One region of the Undibacterium sp. Di26W genome, then DNA from elsewhere that is predicted to be linked to it. Evidence: predicted binding sites of a transcription regulator. Region 1 holds the regulator's gene; the other holds the start of a gene.
What was found. Region 1 encodes HrcA, which represses chaperone genes, less so after heat shock. Its sites were predicted from a motif close to TTAGCACTCNNNNNNNNNGAGTGCTAA; they were not measured.

Region 1 (8,076 bases):
GCTACGCGCTGGAAGGTAGAAGCAAAAGCCCTCGCCAGCCAGGGCAAACATACCCCTTTCCTGGGGTATGAATTACCGGGCATGGTGAAAGCAACCATCGTGTCGGGGCATGTGGCGTTTGATACTCTGCATTGATTGAGCTTTACTACATTGAGCTTTATTGTGCAGGCAGTTTCTGAGGATGTAGGTTGAGCTGCATCATTTGGGTAATAAGATACATGCTGGGAGTATGGTTCACCGTACTCCCGTTTGTTTTATTGTGATTTAAAATTTTATTCTTACCCCTTGTGGGTATGGGCGAGTTGGGCATGATCGTTTGGCATTTTTTTCGGGTATTCATTCATCTCATTGCGGGTCTGCTGACGTGCGCAGTGGTCTTTCCATTTGCCCATGATGCCAGGCGTGATTATCTGGTGCGTCGCTGGTCGGTCAAATTGTTGGCCATCTGCACCGTCGATGTTGCTTTCAAAGATAAAAGCGAAGGCGCGGTGAACGCGTCTGCGATGATCGTTTCCAATCATATTTCCTGGCTGGACATTTTTGTCATCAACACCTTGCACCCTTGCCATTTTGTTGCCAAGTCAGATATCCGTAACTGGCCTTTGCTGGGCTGGTTATGTGAGAAAGCGGGCACCATTTTCCTGGTGCGTGGCAGGCAGCGTGATGTACGTCGTATTTATGAAGGACTGGTACATCAGATCGAAGCGGGTAAACGCATTGCGTTTTTCCCCGAAGGCACGACAGCATCACAAGGGAATGTGCTGTCTTTTCATGCCAATCTGTTTGAAGCAGCGATAGAAGCCCGCGTGCCGGTGCAGCCATTCGTGCTTCGCTATCTGGATGCACAAGGCCAGTTCCATACGGCGGCTGATTTTATTGGCGACATGACTTTTGCAGAAAGTATGCGCATCATCTTGCTGGCACCGCGCATGACGGCAGAACTGGTGCGCTTGCCCACCATCCCTACCGACGGTGCGCACAGGCGCGATGTCGCCAGGCTGGCGCGCGCAGCCGTGATGCAGGAATTGGGTGTGGTCGAAATTTAACCTGGCTGTTGCTGTTGCGGACAATCTATCTGCACCACGTCACGGTCTTCCAGCGCAACCGCCGTCAATTTTCCACCCCAGACACAACCGGTGTCCAGGCTGATCAGATTGGGGCGCAATACCAGGCCCAGTGTTGACCAGTGGCCAAAAACCATGGTGTTGTCCTCTGTGGCCCTGGGCAAATCAAACCATGGTGCAAATCCTTCAGGTGCAGCACCCGCGCCATCCTTGGTAGCAAAATCCATCTTGCCGTCGGCGCTGCAAAAACGCATGCGCGTCAGTGCATTGATGATGCAGCGGTAACGTGAATGACCCTGTAAATCATCCTGCCATTGATCGGGTGTGTTGCCATACATATTCTGCAGCAGGTCCAGCCAGTCATGGGCGCGCAAGCGGGTTTCCACTTCCTTTGCCAGGCTCAGCGTCTGCGCTGCCGACCATTGCGGAAAGACGCCAGCATGTACCAGCACATGCTGGTTCTTGAAAATTGCCAAAGGGCGTTGTCGCAACCAGTACAGTAGCTCATCGCGGTCAGGGGCTTGCAGGATGTCGTCCAGGGTGTCGTTGTGGTGGGCAGGGCGTATGCCATGGGCGACAGCCAGCAAATGCAGGTCGTGGTTGCCTAATACGCTTTCGGCACGTCCGCTTTGTTGCAGGCTGCGTATCAAACGCAGGCTTGCCAGTGAATGCGGACCACGATTTACCAGATCACCGGCGAACAGATAGTAAGCGTGCGGTGAGCGCGCTTCTATCTTGTCAAGCAGGGTCTGCAACTGTTCGGCACAGCCTTGTATATCGCCGATGAAATAGGTTTTGCTCATTGCATTATCAGTGATCCGCACCCAGTCGTTTCGATTCGGAGCGACTGATCAGGGCTTGCTGTTTTTGTTGCTCACGCACGCTGGCAGTGATCATGGTTGGCCAGCCTATCAGGTGTTGCTCGGCAATCTCTGCCAGGCCACGCATCCATACCGGCGATTCATTCAGGCAGGGGATGTAGTTGAATTCCTTGCCACCGGCCCGCAGGAAATCGGTCTTTACTTCCATGGCGATTTCTTCCAGGGTTTCCAGGCAGTCGGCGATAAAGCCGGGGCAGATAACATCGATGCGTTTGACACCGTCTTTTGCCAATTTTTGTACCGTCGGTGCAGTATAGGGTTGCAACCACTCGGCACGACCCAGGCGCGACTGGAAAGTGACAATATAATCGTCCTTGCCCAAGCCCAGTTTGTCAGCCAGCAGGCGGGCGGTTTTATAGCATTCGCAATGATAGGCGTCGCCCCGCAGTAAAAAAGCTTTCGGCAAGCCGTGAAAACTCATGACCAGTTTCTGAGGCCGGCCATGGCTTTGCCAGTGCTCCATGACAGATACTTTCAATGCCTGAATATAGCCGTCATGATCATGATAGTTCTTGATGAAGCGCAGCTCAGGCATGTTCCTGACTTGTTGATAATGCTGGACCACCGCATCAAAATTTGATGCGGTGGTGGTGCCAGAATATTGCGGATAGGCGGGCAAAATCAATATGCGCTCGCAACCTTCTTTTTTGAGTTTTTGCAAGACCTCAGGGATGGATGGCGAACCGTAGCGCATGGCATAGGCAACTTGAACTTCGTGTCCGCGTTCACCCAGGTAACCCTTCAGCAGGGCGGCCTGTTTTTCTGTATGAATTTTCAGTGGTGAACCATCTTTGGTCCAGATGGAGGCGTATTTTTTTGCAGACTGGCCAGAACGAAATGGCAGGATGATGCCGTGCAAGATCAGCCACCAGATTGGGCGCGGCACTTCCACTACACGCCGGTCCCATAAAAATTGTTTCAGGTAAGGGCGCACTGCCGATGCCGTAGGGGCTTCCGGTGTGCCCAGGTTGATCAGTACGACGGCAGTTTTAGCTATCTTGCCGTGGGAATATTCGGGTTCTTTGAGGAAGCGCATGATGTTGTATCTTCTTAAGATGCCAGTAATTCTCTGGCGTGTTTGCGCGTGGTTGCTGTGATTTCTATGCCGCCCAGCATGCGGGCGATTTCTTCGACACGTTGTTTGTTATCCAGTGCTTCAATCTGTGATGTGGTCTTGCCTTTGTGGCTGGCCTTGCTGACCTGGAAGTGCTGATTGGCCTGGCTGGCGACTTGTGGCAAATGGGTGACGCACAGAACTTGCCGGTCTTGCCCCAGTCGTTTCAACAAACGCCCGACCACTTCGGCCACACCACCGCCGATGCCGCTATCGACTTCATCGAAAATAAGGGTAGGGGTGGCAGTGGCACCGGAAGTGATGACCGAGATAGCTAGCGAGATACGTGCCAACTCACCACCGGATGCCACTTTGGCCAGTGGGCGCGCCTGTACACCGGCATGGCCGGCTACCAGGAATTCGATTTGTTCCAGCCCATAGGTGGCCGGTTCGGAAGCATGCAGGGCAATGGAAAAACTGCCGCCGCCCATGCTCAGGTCTTGCATCGCGGCGGTGACTGCCGACCCCAGTTCTTTCGCCACTTTGGTGCGTGCCTTGCTGAGCTTTTGTGCCACCTGCAGATAACTTAAACGGGATTTTTCTTCTTGCGCTTTCAGGGCATCCATATCGCTGGCATTGGATAGCTGCTGCAACTGTGCCGATAAAATGGCAAATTCTTCATGCAGTTTTTCTGGTGCGACGTGGAAGCGACGTGCCGTAGTGTGAATTGCTTCGACGCGGCTTTCGACTTTGCGCAGGCGCGCCGGGTCCAGCTCGGTGCGGCTCAGGTAATCATTCAGGGCATAGGTGGTTTCCTGCAGGTTGATGCAGGCAGAATCCAGTGCCTCGATGACAGGTTTGAGGGCAGCGTCATAGTCCAGCAGCTTTTGCAACTTGTGCTGGACTGCCGTCAGTTGTGACAGTACAGGATGGTCCGATTCGGAAATCAGGGTGCTGGCTTCCTGCGCCCCTTCCAGCAAGCTGGCAGCGTGCGCCAGACGGCTATGTTCCTGGGTGATGTCTTCCCACTCACCGGGCTTGATCTGCAATTTGTCGAGTTCACCGACTTGCCATTCCAGCCTTTCGCGTTCTTGCAAGACATTCTTGGCATTGGTTTCAAATTCCTCACGCTGCTTGCTCAGATTGCGCCAGGCCTTGTAGCGCAGGCCGACTTCGCGTACCTGTTCTTCCAGTCCGCCCTGCATGTCGAGCAGGGAACGCTGGGCCTCGGTTTTCAGCAAGGATTGATGGGCATGCTGGCCATGGATATCCACCAGCAAATCACCGATCTCGCGCAACTGGCTGGCGGTGGCGGTGATACCGTTGATCCAGGCTTTCGAGCGTCCGGCATTGTCTATCGTACGGCGCAGTATCAGTTGCTGGTCGGGGTCGCTGAAATCATTCGCTTCCAGCCAGTCTGCCAGGTTGGCATTGATGGCAAATTCGGCGCTGACATCGGCTTTGGCAGCCGATTCGCGCACCATGCTGGCATCACCCCGGCCACCCAGTGCCAGGGTCAGGGCATCAATCAGGATGGATTTACCGGCTCCGGTTTCACCGGTCAGTACGCTGAAGCCGGATGAGAATTCGAGTTCCAGTGTGTCGACAATGACAAAGTCACGAATGGCAAGCGTGCGCAGCATAATGAACAGACGTAATGGTATGAAATGGATGTGGGTAAGGATGTATGTAGTACAGCGGCCAAACAGTGCCAGCCGCTATTTTAGCAATACCCGCTATATAGGTGTTTCAGTTGAGGTTTCAGTGAATGGTTCAGTAGATGGTTCAATTAAGTGCACCTTCGACCGAGGGATATTCGTTCCAGTGCAGTTTTTCGCGCAGGGTATTGTAATAATTCCAGCCATGTGGATGCAGGAAGGTCACCGTATGGGCAGAGCGGTTCACGATTATCCTGTCCTGATACAGCAGGCTGGCAAAGTTCTGCATGTCAAAGTTAAGGCTGATGTCGCGTCCGGCCACGATCTCGATCACGATTTCACTACTGTCCGGCAAGACGATCGGGCGGTTGGACAAGGCATGTGGTGCAATCGGCACCATGGCAATGCCAGACAGACTGGGGTGTAGCAAAGGGCCGCCTGCCGACAGGGCATAGGCGGTGGAACCGGTAGGGGTAGAAACGATCAGGCCGTCAGAACGCTGGTTGTACATGAAATGACCATCGACTTCGACCCGCAGTTCCACCATGCCGGAACCGGCACCGCGTGATACCACGATATCATTGAAGGCGACACCGCTGAAAATCTGGTCACCGTCACGTACCACGATGGCCTGCAGCAGACTACGGCGTTCGGATGCATATTTGCCGTCCAGTATGTCGGTAATCGCCGGTATCATGCGATCAAGTGCTATATCGGTAATAAAGCCCAGCCGGCCCTGGTTGACGCCTATCAGCGGTACGTTATAGGGAGCCAGTTGACGCGCGATGCCCAGCATGGTGCCATCCCCGCCGATGACGATGGCGGCATCGGCAGATTTGCCGATCTCAGGAACAGTCATGGTGCTGAACTGCACCAGTTGCGGGTATTGCGCTGTTTCTGCCTCGATAACGACGTGATGCCCTGCGTGCTCCAGGAAGTTTGCCAGTTCCGTCATGGAATCCGCGATACCGGCAGCATTATATTTCCCAACAAGTGCAATGGTTTTGGCCTGGACTGTCATAAACAAGGGGGAGGTGACATGATGCCTCAGATTAGACCATAATTAAGCCAGGAATGAATGAATTGAGTGCACTTTATGACATTAAAAGCTGTTTTGCTGGATCTGGATGATACCTTGTGGCCGGTGGTGCCGGTGATACGCCGTGCCGAGGCGGTGTTGCAGCAATGGATGCATGAACACGTACCCGTGGTCGCCCAAAATTACAGTGTGGAAAAATTGCGTGAACGCAGGAATAGTCTGGTATCGGCCGACCCGCGTTTCCAATATGATTTGTGGGCGCTGCGCCATACCTTGCTCCGTGAGGTATTCCAGGAGCATGGCGTAGCGGTGGAAAAAGCCGATCATGCCATGGCCGTATTCGCCGATGCCAGGAACAAGGTGGATTTGTACGAAGACGTCAGGTCAGGCTTGCTGGCGCTGGAAAAAAAGATAGTGCTGGGGACGGTCTCGAATGGTTTTGCCGATTTGTCGGCCATTGGTATTGCCGGGCATTTCAAGGTATCGATTGCGGCGTACCGTTTTGGCTGTGCCAAGCCCGACCCGCGCATTTTCCTGGCGGCTTGCGACGCGCTGGAGTTGGCACCCTCTGAAGTTTTGTATGTAGGTGACGATTTGTTGCTGGATGTGCAAGGTGCACAACAAGCTGGCCTGAAAGGTGGCTGGATGAATCGCAAGGGGTTGAAAATTGAGGATGAACGCCATATGCATATCAGGCCCGATGCAGAATTTGCTACCCTGTATGATCTGGTACAGTGGATATGAAACTTTTAGGACTTACGCAAAACCGCCCCAGCTGCGTTGTAGCTCCTAGTCGTACTATTCGTACTGTCTTCGTCGCTACGCCTTGCTGGGACAATTTTGCGTAAGTCCTAACTTTCTATGTTCATTGCTGGCATGAACGCATAAAATGAAGCTATGCAACTCGATATTCGCGCACAAACCTTATTAAAAGCACTGGTCGAACGGTATATCGCCGATGGCCAGCCTGTGGGCTCCCGCGCCCTGTCGAAAATTTCTGGCCTGGAATTGTCGCCTGCGACCATACGCAATGTCATGGCTGACCTCGAAGAGATGGGTTTTGTTGCCAGTCCGCACACATCAGCCGGGCGTATACCCACGCCGCGCGGGTATAGGGTGTTTGTGGATAAATTGCTTACCGTGCAAGAGATCAATGAAGTCGGCCTGGAGTCGCGTCTACAGGCAGGCATGTTGTCGCAACCGCCACAAAAATTGATCGCCAACGCCGCACAGATTTTGTCTTCGCTGTCGCAGTTTGCCGGCGTCGTCATGACACCGCGTACCGAATCGATATTCCAGCAAGTTGAATTTCTGCGCTTGTCGGAAAAACGTATTCTGCTGGTCGTGGTGTCGCCTACCGGTGATGTGCACAACCGTCTGTTGCTGACCGACGTAGACTATAACCAGGGACAACTGGTGCATGCGGCCAATTACCTGAACCAGAATTTTGGCGGTTTAAGTTTTTCCGATGCGCGTACCCGCATCAACAGCGAATTACGGCAACTGCAAAATGACATGACCCGGTTGATGCAGGCTGCGGTGGAAGCAGGCAGCAACGCCATGGATGAGCAAAATGACGAGGTTGTCATTTCAGGTGAGCGCAATTTACTGAATGTGCAGGACCTGTCTTCCAACATGAGTTCCCTGCGTAAATTGTTTGACATGTTCGAGCAAAAAAGCAGTTTGATGCAATTGCTGGATGTGTCCAGCAAGGCGACCGGTGTGCAGATCTTTATCGGTGGTGAATCGCAGCTGGTTCCCATGGAAGAAATGAGCATAGTGACCGCACCCTATGAAGTTAACGGTAAGATAGTTGGTACACTGGGAGTCATAGGTCCGACCCGCATGGCCTATGAAAGAGTGATACCGATCGTGGATATTACCGCAAAGTTATTGTCGAATGCGCTGAGCCAGTAGCCGGTGAATTAATCGATATAGTTGACGTCATGCGCCTTGCTGAAACAGGTTTGGCGAGCAACCATGTCCAGTCATCTGGGTCGTGCAAGCAATTCTCTTACACTTGTGACTGATAATTATTGATATGGACAATAAAAACGTAACAATACTATTGGTGGACGATAACGACGTCACCAGGGAAGTGTTGAGGGTCATCTTGCGCAGCGAGGGCTATGATGTCGTGGGTGAGGCAGCCGATGGCAGCACCGGGCTGGAAATGGCAGTCAAGCTCAAACCGCAACTGATCATGCTGGACGTGGTCATGCCCAAGATTAGTGGTATCGAGATTTTGCCGCGTCTGAAAGAACTGGTTCCCAATGCCAGTGTACTGATGGTCACCGCCAACAAGGATCAGGCGACCATTGCAGAAGCCATCAAGTCGGGCATTCATGGCTATATTTTCAAGCCATTCAATGCCCAAAAA
Region 2 (8,076 bases), on a different contig from region 1:
ATTCAGGGTCACCACCGGATTATAGGGGCGGCCATTTTTTGGTTGCAGCGGCGGCATGGTGTCCGCGCTGGTTTGGGTAACGGCTTCAGGCAAGCTTGCCAGCGCCACCTTGCTGACGGCTGTCGCCGCCAAAGCACCACCGGCGATGCCAGCGAATTTGAAAAAATCTCTTCTTGAATTCATTTTATTTCCTTCTCGCCGGGGCATCAATGCGCAGCGTCTGGCGGGGCAGATGATGATATGGGGTTCAGTGTGCCAGTTGAGGGGGTAGAGGGGCGGCCCAGCAGTTCTGCCTGCAAGGCGGCATCTGCCAGCCAGAATTGTTGTTCCGCGTTGATGGCCGCCAGCACGCTATTGATCTGCTCACGGGTATCGGCCAGCAATTCAAAAACGCTGATGAACATGCCGTTGTAGCGCAACTGGTTTTCTGCAGAAATGCGCTTGCGCAGTGGCAGAATGTCGTCCCGGTATTGTCGGGCGATATCGTACAGGCTGCGATAGGCAGAATAACTGACACGCAAATGTGAACCCGCATTGTTGACCGTATCTTGCAGGCGATAACTGGCCGCCAGGGTATTCGCATTCATTGCCGTTCTTTGGGCGTCGCCCCAATCAAATAAGGGCAGACTGAGGCTGACTTCGACACCGCGCTTGATCTCGCTATGCCCGGCTGCATCAAAGACAGTATTGCGCCTGACACCCAGTTCTATATCAGTAAAGCTATTGACCAGGTTCAGGCCCTGGCGGGCTGCGGCGGCATCCAGTTCCTGTCTGGCCAGTTGGATGTCGAGACGGTTTTTGGTGGCTTGCGGGCCTATCGCTTCTGCTGCCAGCGGTGTGGCTGGTAGATCGGGCAAGCGCTGTGGCAGCTTGAGGGCTTTTCCCTGGGCGTCATTCAAGCCCAGCAGGCGTACCAGTTCTTCACGCGTGGCCAGGCTGTTATGGCTGGCAAAGCTGAACTGAGCCACGGCATCTGCCTGAAACGCCTGCTGACGCGCGGCCTGCAGGGTATTGAAATTGCCAGCCTTGTGCATGCGCCCGGCCAGTTCGGCACTGGCATCGGCGGCATCCACTACCTGCCTGGCATAGTCCAGGCTTTGCTGTGCCGCCACCGCCTTGACCCAGGCGACCCGCACTTCGCTGACACGGTCTATCACATCCAGGCTTAAGCGCGTTTGCGCCTGCCACAGACTGTGTCGGGCCATGCTCTGTCTTTGCGGCAGGCTGAGCAGATCAAGCAGGCCGACACTGAGCAGGCGGCCAATTTCCAGCTCACCAGCTTGCCGGTTACGCTCGAAATTGAACACGGGATTGGCAATACGTGCGCTCTGTACCACATTCGCCCCATTGGCCTGGTGTTGCGCCAGTAAGGCTTGCAGGGCCGGGCTGTTCAACAGTGCGATTTGCACGGCAGCGTCTTGTGACAATGGATCACGCAAGAGGATTGCAGCCTTGTCTTGCCGGTCTTTTTGCTGTTCCGGCTTACTGGCCAGCGCCAGTTGCCCCTGGGTATAAGCGGGATAGCGCTGGTTGATTTGTTGTGTACTTTGGTCGATATCAAAACTGGCACAGCCACCAAGCAGCAAGATGGCCGCGCTCAGAACTGGAATACGATAGCGACAATGAAATTGAGACATGAAGTCCTCGCAGAAAACGTGTTTCACCCGTCATGACGGGTGGTATGAGATGGTGTAGATAGCAATAGTGAACTGTTACAGCCCACTGGCTGACGCTGGCACGCAGATGCGCCGGTCAGCAAAGTTCAGATCAGGGTCAACCTGGGAGGGCGTTCCAGCAAGGCTGGTGATACGGAAGCAGGCAGGGATACCGGCAGCGATTGTGCATCGCTATGAAAGGGAGTAAAAACCATGCCCTGCGCAGCAGGCATCAGGGCAATGCCCATGCAACAAGGTGCAGACGATTTGCAATTGCCGTGGGCCGAGGTGGTCTTGCCAACGCCGTCATGGACAGATTTGGCATCTGCCTGTTTGGCTATCTGAGGCTGGCAATGTTCATTGTCAGCCGTGCTGGTGCTGGCCAGGGCCTGGCTGACCGGCATATCCATGGCGCACGCCATCCTGCTGGCGACCGCAAACCCTTGCAGGGGCAGCAAGACCAGCAACATGCATGCAATCAAATAACGCCAGGTGGATTTCATGCACGGAAGTTATCACAAATCTGCGTGTTCAACAAATGGGCCCTACAAAGTTGAACACCAAGTTGACCCCAAGCTGACACCAAACAGCATCAGGCCAGCGCCAGATTCGCTGCCAGCAAGAGCATGATGACACCAATCAAGGTATCCATCACCTGCCAGGCAAGGGGACGGGCAAACAGCGGGGCCAGCAAGCGTGCGCCAAAGCCCAGGGCAGCGAACCAGAGCGTGGCATTCAGGACCGCGCCCAGGGCAAACCAGTATTTGCCATCACCTGGCTGCTGCCCACCGATGGCACCCAGCAAGACCACCGTATCCAGATAGGTATGCGGATTGAGCAAGGTCGCCCCCAACACAGCCAGGGCTGCCTTGCCTGCAGTCAAACTTATATCGCCAGTTGCAGTCACCAGGCTTTGCTGACGGAATGCTGCGCGCAGGGAACGCACGCCATACCAGACCAGAAACGCCGCCCCACCCCAGCGCGCCAGCGCCAGCAAGAAGGGCTGGCTATTGATCATGCCACCTATGCCCGCCACACCTGCCAGTATCAGCACTATTTCACAGGCAATACAAATCATCACCGTCAAGCCCACATGCTGACGACGCAGCCCCATGCGCAAGACATGCGCATTTTGTGAACCAATTGCCATGATCAGCCCGGCACTCATGCCCATGCCCTTGAGTATAAAAGTCAACATTTTCTCGCTCCAGTTTGTTCCATGTTTGTTCCATGCTGGAATTTTGGGCAAGAAAGGCATTAAAATGAAGCAAATTTAAAATATTTACGAATTCATTAAAATTTCTTAACTTCAATTAAAAACTTGATTTGAAACTCCTTGAATAAAATTAACGCATTGGCATCAAATACAATGATTTCCTTCTCTTTACCTCTGTGCCTCTGTGCCTCTGTGTTGAGAGGTCTTTAGTCAAAATCACCAAAATCCGTAAATAAAGTACAGCCAATGCAACCCCGACTCGACAGCCGCCAATGCGAAGCCTTCCTCAGCGTGATTGACCACGGCAGTCTGGAACAGGCGGCGCAAGCCCTGAACCTGACCAGTTCGGCCATTTCCCAGCGCATCAAGGCATTGGAAATGGAATTGGGGAACACCTTGTTGGTGCGCAGCCGCCCCTGCCGTGCCACCCATGCCGGACAAAGGCTGGTGCAACACTTGCGCCGGGTGGCCGAGCTCGAACAGGATTTGCAAACAGAATTCGCCGGGCAGCAAAGCGCTGCCATCAGCATTGCGATTGCCGTCAATGCAGATAGCCTGGACAGCTGGTTTCTGCCTGCCATGTCAGAATTTTTGATCGCAGAAAACATCCTGCTCGAAGTGCTGATCGATGATCAGGACCATACCCACGATCTGCTGGAAAGCGGCATGGTACTCGGCTGTATCTCTGCCGAAGCGCAAGCCATGCGTGGTTGCCAGGCGACGCCACTGGGCATCATGCGCTATCTGCCGGTTGCCAGCCAGGCGTATTGTGAACGCTGGTTTCCACATGGGATGACGCGTGAAGCCATGCGCCATGCACCGGTGCTGACCTTCAATCGCAAAGACAAATTGCAGTCACAAATATTGCTGGAACATTTCGGCCTGCAAGAAAATGCCTGCCCCACCCATTTTTTACCTGCCACCACACCATACAACCGTGGCATTCTGTTAGGGCTGGCCTGGGGTGTCATTCCGGAGATACTGCTGCGTACCCTGCCGGGGCAGGAAAATCTGGTCCGGCTGATGGCGGAACATCCGGTCGATGTCAATCTGTACTGGCACAGCTGGAAGGTGCAGACACCCAGGTTGACGCGCATGTCTGAACTGTTGATACGGCAGGCAAGAACCGTACTGTTACAGCTCGCTTAGGGTAGCAGGATTGATTTCTGGAACGATGCCCTGATCATCCCGGTCATCCCTGCCATCCCTGGGCTGGACCTGATTGCGCCCATGTGATTTGGAAAAATACAGCCATTGATCAGCACGGTGAACCAGGGTTTCAACGGTATCCCCCGCGCGCAGTTCGGCCACCCCAAAACTGGCTGTGATGTGCAGGCTGTAGCCATCGGCCAAGCTGATCACCATCAGTTCTACCTGTTCGCGAATGCGGGTGGCGGCGTCGATAGCGGCTTTCAACCCGGTTTCTGGCAATATGATCATGAATTCTTCGCCACCATAACGGACTACCCAGTCCACCTCGGCCCGCAATTCCTTTTCAAGACTTTGCGCAAAGCTCACCAGAACCTTGTCGCCGACCGCATGGCCATACTGGTCATTCACATTCTTGAAAAAATCAATGTCGCAAAACACCACACACAAATCACGGCCATAACGCACTGCCCTTTGTATTTCAGCCGGCATGCGTTCATTGAACAGCAGACGGTTATAACACCCTGTCAGGCCATCGGTGATGGATAATTGCTTCAGCGTCTGTATGGCAGTTTCCAGTTGCCTGGTGCGCTCTGATACCAGCGCATCCTGGTTGGCGATGTGCTTTTCTATGCTGCTCTGCATGGTATGGAAGCCATCCACGACCAGATCAATTTCGTTGTACACATGGCCAGGTTCAAGCTCTAATTCCAACCTGGTGGAAATTTTATTCGCCTGCAGGTTTTTGACGAAATCAGCCAGTTGACGCATGGGGCGTTCCAGGTCGCGCCGTAAAATCGCAGCGACCGCCAAAAAAATAAAAATCGACAACACCAGCACACCCAGTACCACGATAATCAGGCTGCGCCACAGCTCATTTTTCAGCATGCTTCTGTCAACCACAAACTCGGCGGTGCCAACCGGTTTTGCAGCGTCCATAGGTGACGGAATATCAAACATAATATGCTCGCCATTTGGCGTGCGACTGGCATCACCACCGATAAATTCCTGACCGGTATTGGCGCGTATCACCACATACGCGATCGAGGTATTTTTGAGTATCAGCTTGATCTGTTTTTGTATGGTCTGTGGCTCAATATCCCAGATGGCAACTGACAGCAAAGGTAGATGCGCATGCGCGACATCATTCACCGTCATGTTGAAATTGTGTTCTATCGCCCGATAATTCAGCCAGGCCTGCAAGCCGCTGATCGCCACCACGCACAAAATCACCCACTTGAAGACACGGCGTATCAACAAGCTGGCGATGGATTGTAAGGGTGTGATGTTCATTTGAATGTGCTACTTATTTTCCAATAACTGGCGAAAACTGAAGTTATATTTTTTCACCGCAGGGTTTAAGACCTTGCTGAATTTTTTGAAATCAACACGTGAGAAATTCATGTCGCCAAACATGCCCTCGAAACGGCGCGCCTCTTCTGGCGTAAATAAAATAAACATGGAACGTTCCAGTTCCAGTCCTTCCTTGATAAAATCCTTGCCATGATGATAGTCATACAACATCACCAGACTAAAAGCCCCGGCAATGAAGTGGCCGCCGGACAAGGCTGTCAGCGACCCTGATTCCACTGCCGCCAGTGCCTCGGATGAGGTATTGATGGCGCTGAAACTGGCGTCATACCCCGGCTTGCCGCCACGCGCACGCCAGCTTTCCATCGCACCAAATGCCATCAGGTCGCTGCCCGTCCAGACCAGCCGCGTCTGCGGATAACGCTGGTACAGCCACACACTTTGCTCCTGCGCCTTGACCCTGCTCCATTCACCATACACCACCTGATCCAGCACCACATCTTTGGCTTCTGCCACCGCCCGGCGCATGCCCTCAGTACGTTTATATGAAGTAGTGGTGGAACGGTCACCGGCAATTGCCAGCAAATGCAACTTGCCGTCAGCGGCCATCCATTTTTCAGCACGCCCGCGTTCTATCAGTTTGCCTGCGGTAACATACCCGGCCTCTTCGGCCATAGGTTCCAGGCTACCTAACCAGTGTTTATGGATCTGGCGCGGGTGTCCAACTATGTCCCGTTCGCTCGGCTTGGTAATACCACTATAGGCAAAGAAAGTCTTGATACTGGCTGCATCCAGTATACGCACTACTTCTGGCCCCATGCCATAATCATTCGTCAGCACCACATAATCGGGACGTGTTGCAGCCGGACGGGCCGCAATCTGCCTTGCAAATTCCAAAGGTTTAAGGTGATCACGCTCGGCATACAAGACTTCCAGCTTGATGCCCAGGCTACCGGCGGCTGCAGTCATACTGTTGGCCGCAGTGACCCAATAGATTTCATCTGATTTTCCGGGGTTCAGGAAAGTGACCGACATAGCCAATGCTGAAGCAGGCAACCCCATCCCAACGACACAGCAGAACGCTGCACAAAACCGTAACCACCACATCTCACTGCCTCCGCGCACCCGGTCTGCCAGGCTTATTCAGCCGCACTGCTCATTTGCCCCACAGGCATCAAGCATGTGCACCGGTTTTAGTTATCCAGGCGATTTGCCCGCCACATGCACCGGTAGCCTAAACATTTCGCTTAATTTATAGGCAGTATTTTCGATGATTTACTGCAACAAAAGCACCAGTATTACAAAAACTCACATTTCACATGTGGCAATATTTTCAATAATGGAATTAAATTAATTATCTTTAATGCAACTAAAGTCATGGTTTTGACATCATAAATGCATGATTTCTAAGGAAATTTTAATTTAGTCCATTTTCCTGTCTTGAAAAGCATGGAGCTCGCCCATATACTTAGCACTCGTTGGGAGAGAGTGCTAACAAGTCTCTCCCCAGCTTAATTGAATTCCAATAGTAATTACTCGCAAATTTAAAGGAGCTTGTATGAACCTTCGTCCCCTGCACGATCGCCTGATCGTGAAACGCCTGGATCAAGAAACAAAAACCGCATCCGGTATCGTTCTGCCTGACGCTGCTGCTGAAAAGCCAGATCAAGGTGAAGTACTGGCTGTTGGTCCTGGCAAATTGCTGGACAACGGTACTGTGCGCGCCCTGGACGTTAAAGTTGGCGACCGCGTTTTGTTCGGTAAATATTCTGGTCAGGCTGTCAAAGTTGACGGCAACGAAGTTCTGGTGATGCGTGAAGAAGATATCTTCGCGGTCGTACAGAAGTAATCGGCATCCACGATATCAATTAAAGAATTCGGAGAATTAATATGGCAGCTAAACAAGTAATTTTTGGTGATGACGCCCGTGCGAAAATCGTCAATGGTGTCAACATCCTGGCCAACGCAGTTAAAGTCACCCTGGGCCCTAAAGGCCGTAACGTGGTTCTGGAACGCTCTTTCGGCGCACCTACAGTAACTAAAGACGGTGTCTCGGTTGCTAAAGAAATCGAACTGAAAGACAGGCTGGAAAACATGGGTGCACAACTGGTGAAAGAAGTGGCTTCCCGCACTTCTGACAACGCTGGTGACGGTACAACCACTGCGACTGTTCTGGCACAAGCCATCGTTCGCGAAGGTTTCAAATATGTAGCAGCTGGCTTCAACCCAACTGACTTGAAACGCGGTATCGACAAAGCGGTTACAGCCATCGTTGCTGAAATCAAAACACTGTCCAAGCCAACAACAACCAACAAAGAAATCGCTCAAGTTGGTTCCATCTCTGCCAATTCTGATGCCAACATCGGCGACATCATTGCCAAAGCAATGGACAAAGTCGGCAAAGAAGGCGTGATTACTGTTGAAGACGGCAAATCCCTGGACAACGAACTCGACATCGTTGAAGGTATGCAGTTTGACCGTGGCTATCTGTCACCCTACTTCATCAACAATCCAGAAAAACAATCCGTTATCCTGGAAAACCCGTTCGTCCTGTTGTTCGACAAAAAAATCTCGAACATCCGTGACTTGCTGCCAATACTGGAACAAGTTGCAAAATCCGGTCGCCCACTGCTGATCATCGCTGAAGATGTAGACGGCGAAGCGCTGGCAACTCTGGTTGTCAACAACATCCGTGGCATCCTGAAAACTGCTGCTGTTAAAGCACCAGGCTTCGGCGACCGTCGC

Region 2: the regulator HrcA is predicted to act here: its motif matches at 6,800-6,826, upstream of groES (co-chaperone GroES).

The regions. Positions count from the first base shown of each region.
Region 1 covers NZ_JBMPOR010000003.1:204,547-212,622, forward strand. The annotation lists gene ACO0LM_RS05255 (dihydroorotase) at 1-135, shown strand, start outside; gene ACO0LM_RS05260 (lysophospholipid acyltransferase family protein) at 309-1,046, shown strand; gene ACO0LM_RS05265 (symmetrical bis(5'-nucleosyl)-tetraphosphatase) at 1,043-1,867, opposite strand; gene hemH (ferrochelatase) at 1,875-2,981, opposite strand; gene recN (DNA repair protein RecN) at 2,996-4,642, opposite strand; gene ACO0LM_RS05280 (NAD kinase) at 4,785-5,678, opposite strand; gene ACO0LM_RS05285 (HAD family hydrolase) at 5,754-6,440, shown strand; gene hrcA (heat-inducible transcriptional repressor HrcA) at 6,594-7,613, shown strand; gene ACO0LM_RS05295 (response regulator) at 7,738-8,076, shown strand, end outside.
Region 2 covers NZ_JBMPOR010000020.1:31,722-39,797, forward strand. The annotation lists gene ACO0LM_RS20555 (multicopper oxidase family protein) at 1-183, opposite strand, end outside; gene ACO0LM_RS20560 (TolC family protein) at 207-1,637, opposite strand; gene ACO0LM_RS20565 (hypothetical protein) at 1,763-2,158, opposite strand; gene ACO0LM_RS20570 (LysE/ArgO family amino acid transporter) at 2,248-2,853, opposite strand; gene argP (HTH-type transcriptional regulator ArgP) at 3,118-4,020, shown strand; gene ACO0LM_RS20580 (diguanylate cyclase) at 4,006-5,313, opposite strand; gene ACO0LM_RS20585 (ABC transporter substrate-binding protein) at 5,323-6,366, opposite strand; gene groES (co-chaperone GroES) at 6,890-7,180, shown strand; gene groL (chaperonin GroEL) at 7,222-8,076, shown strand, end outside.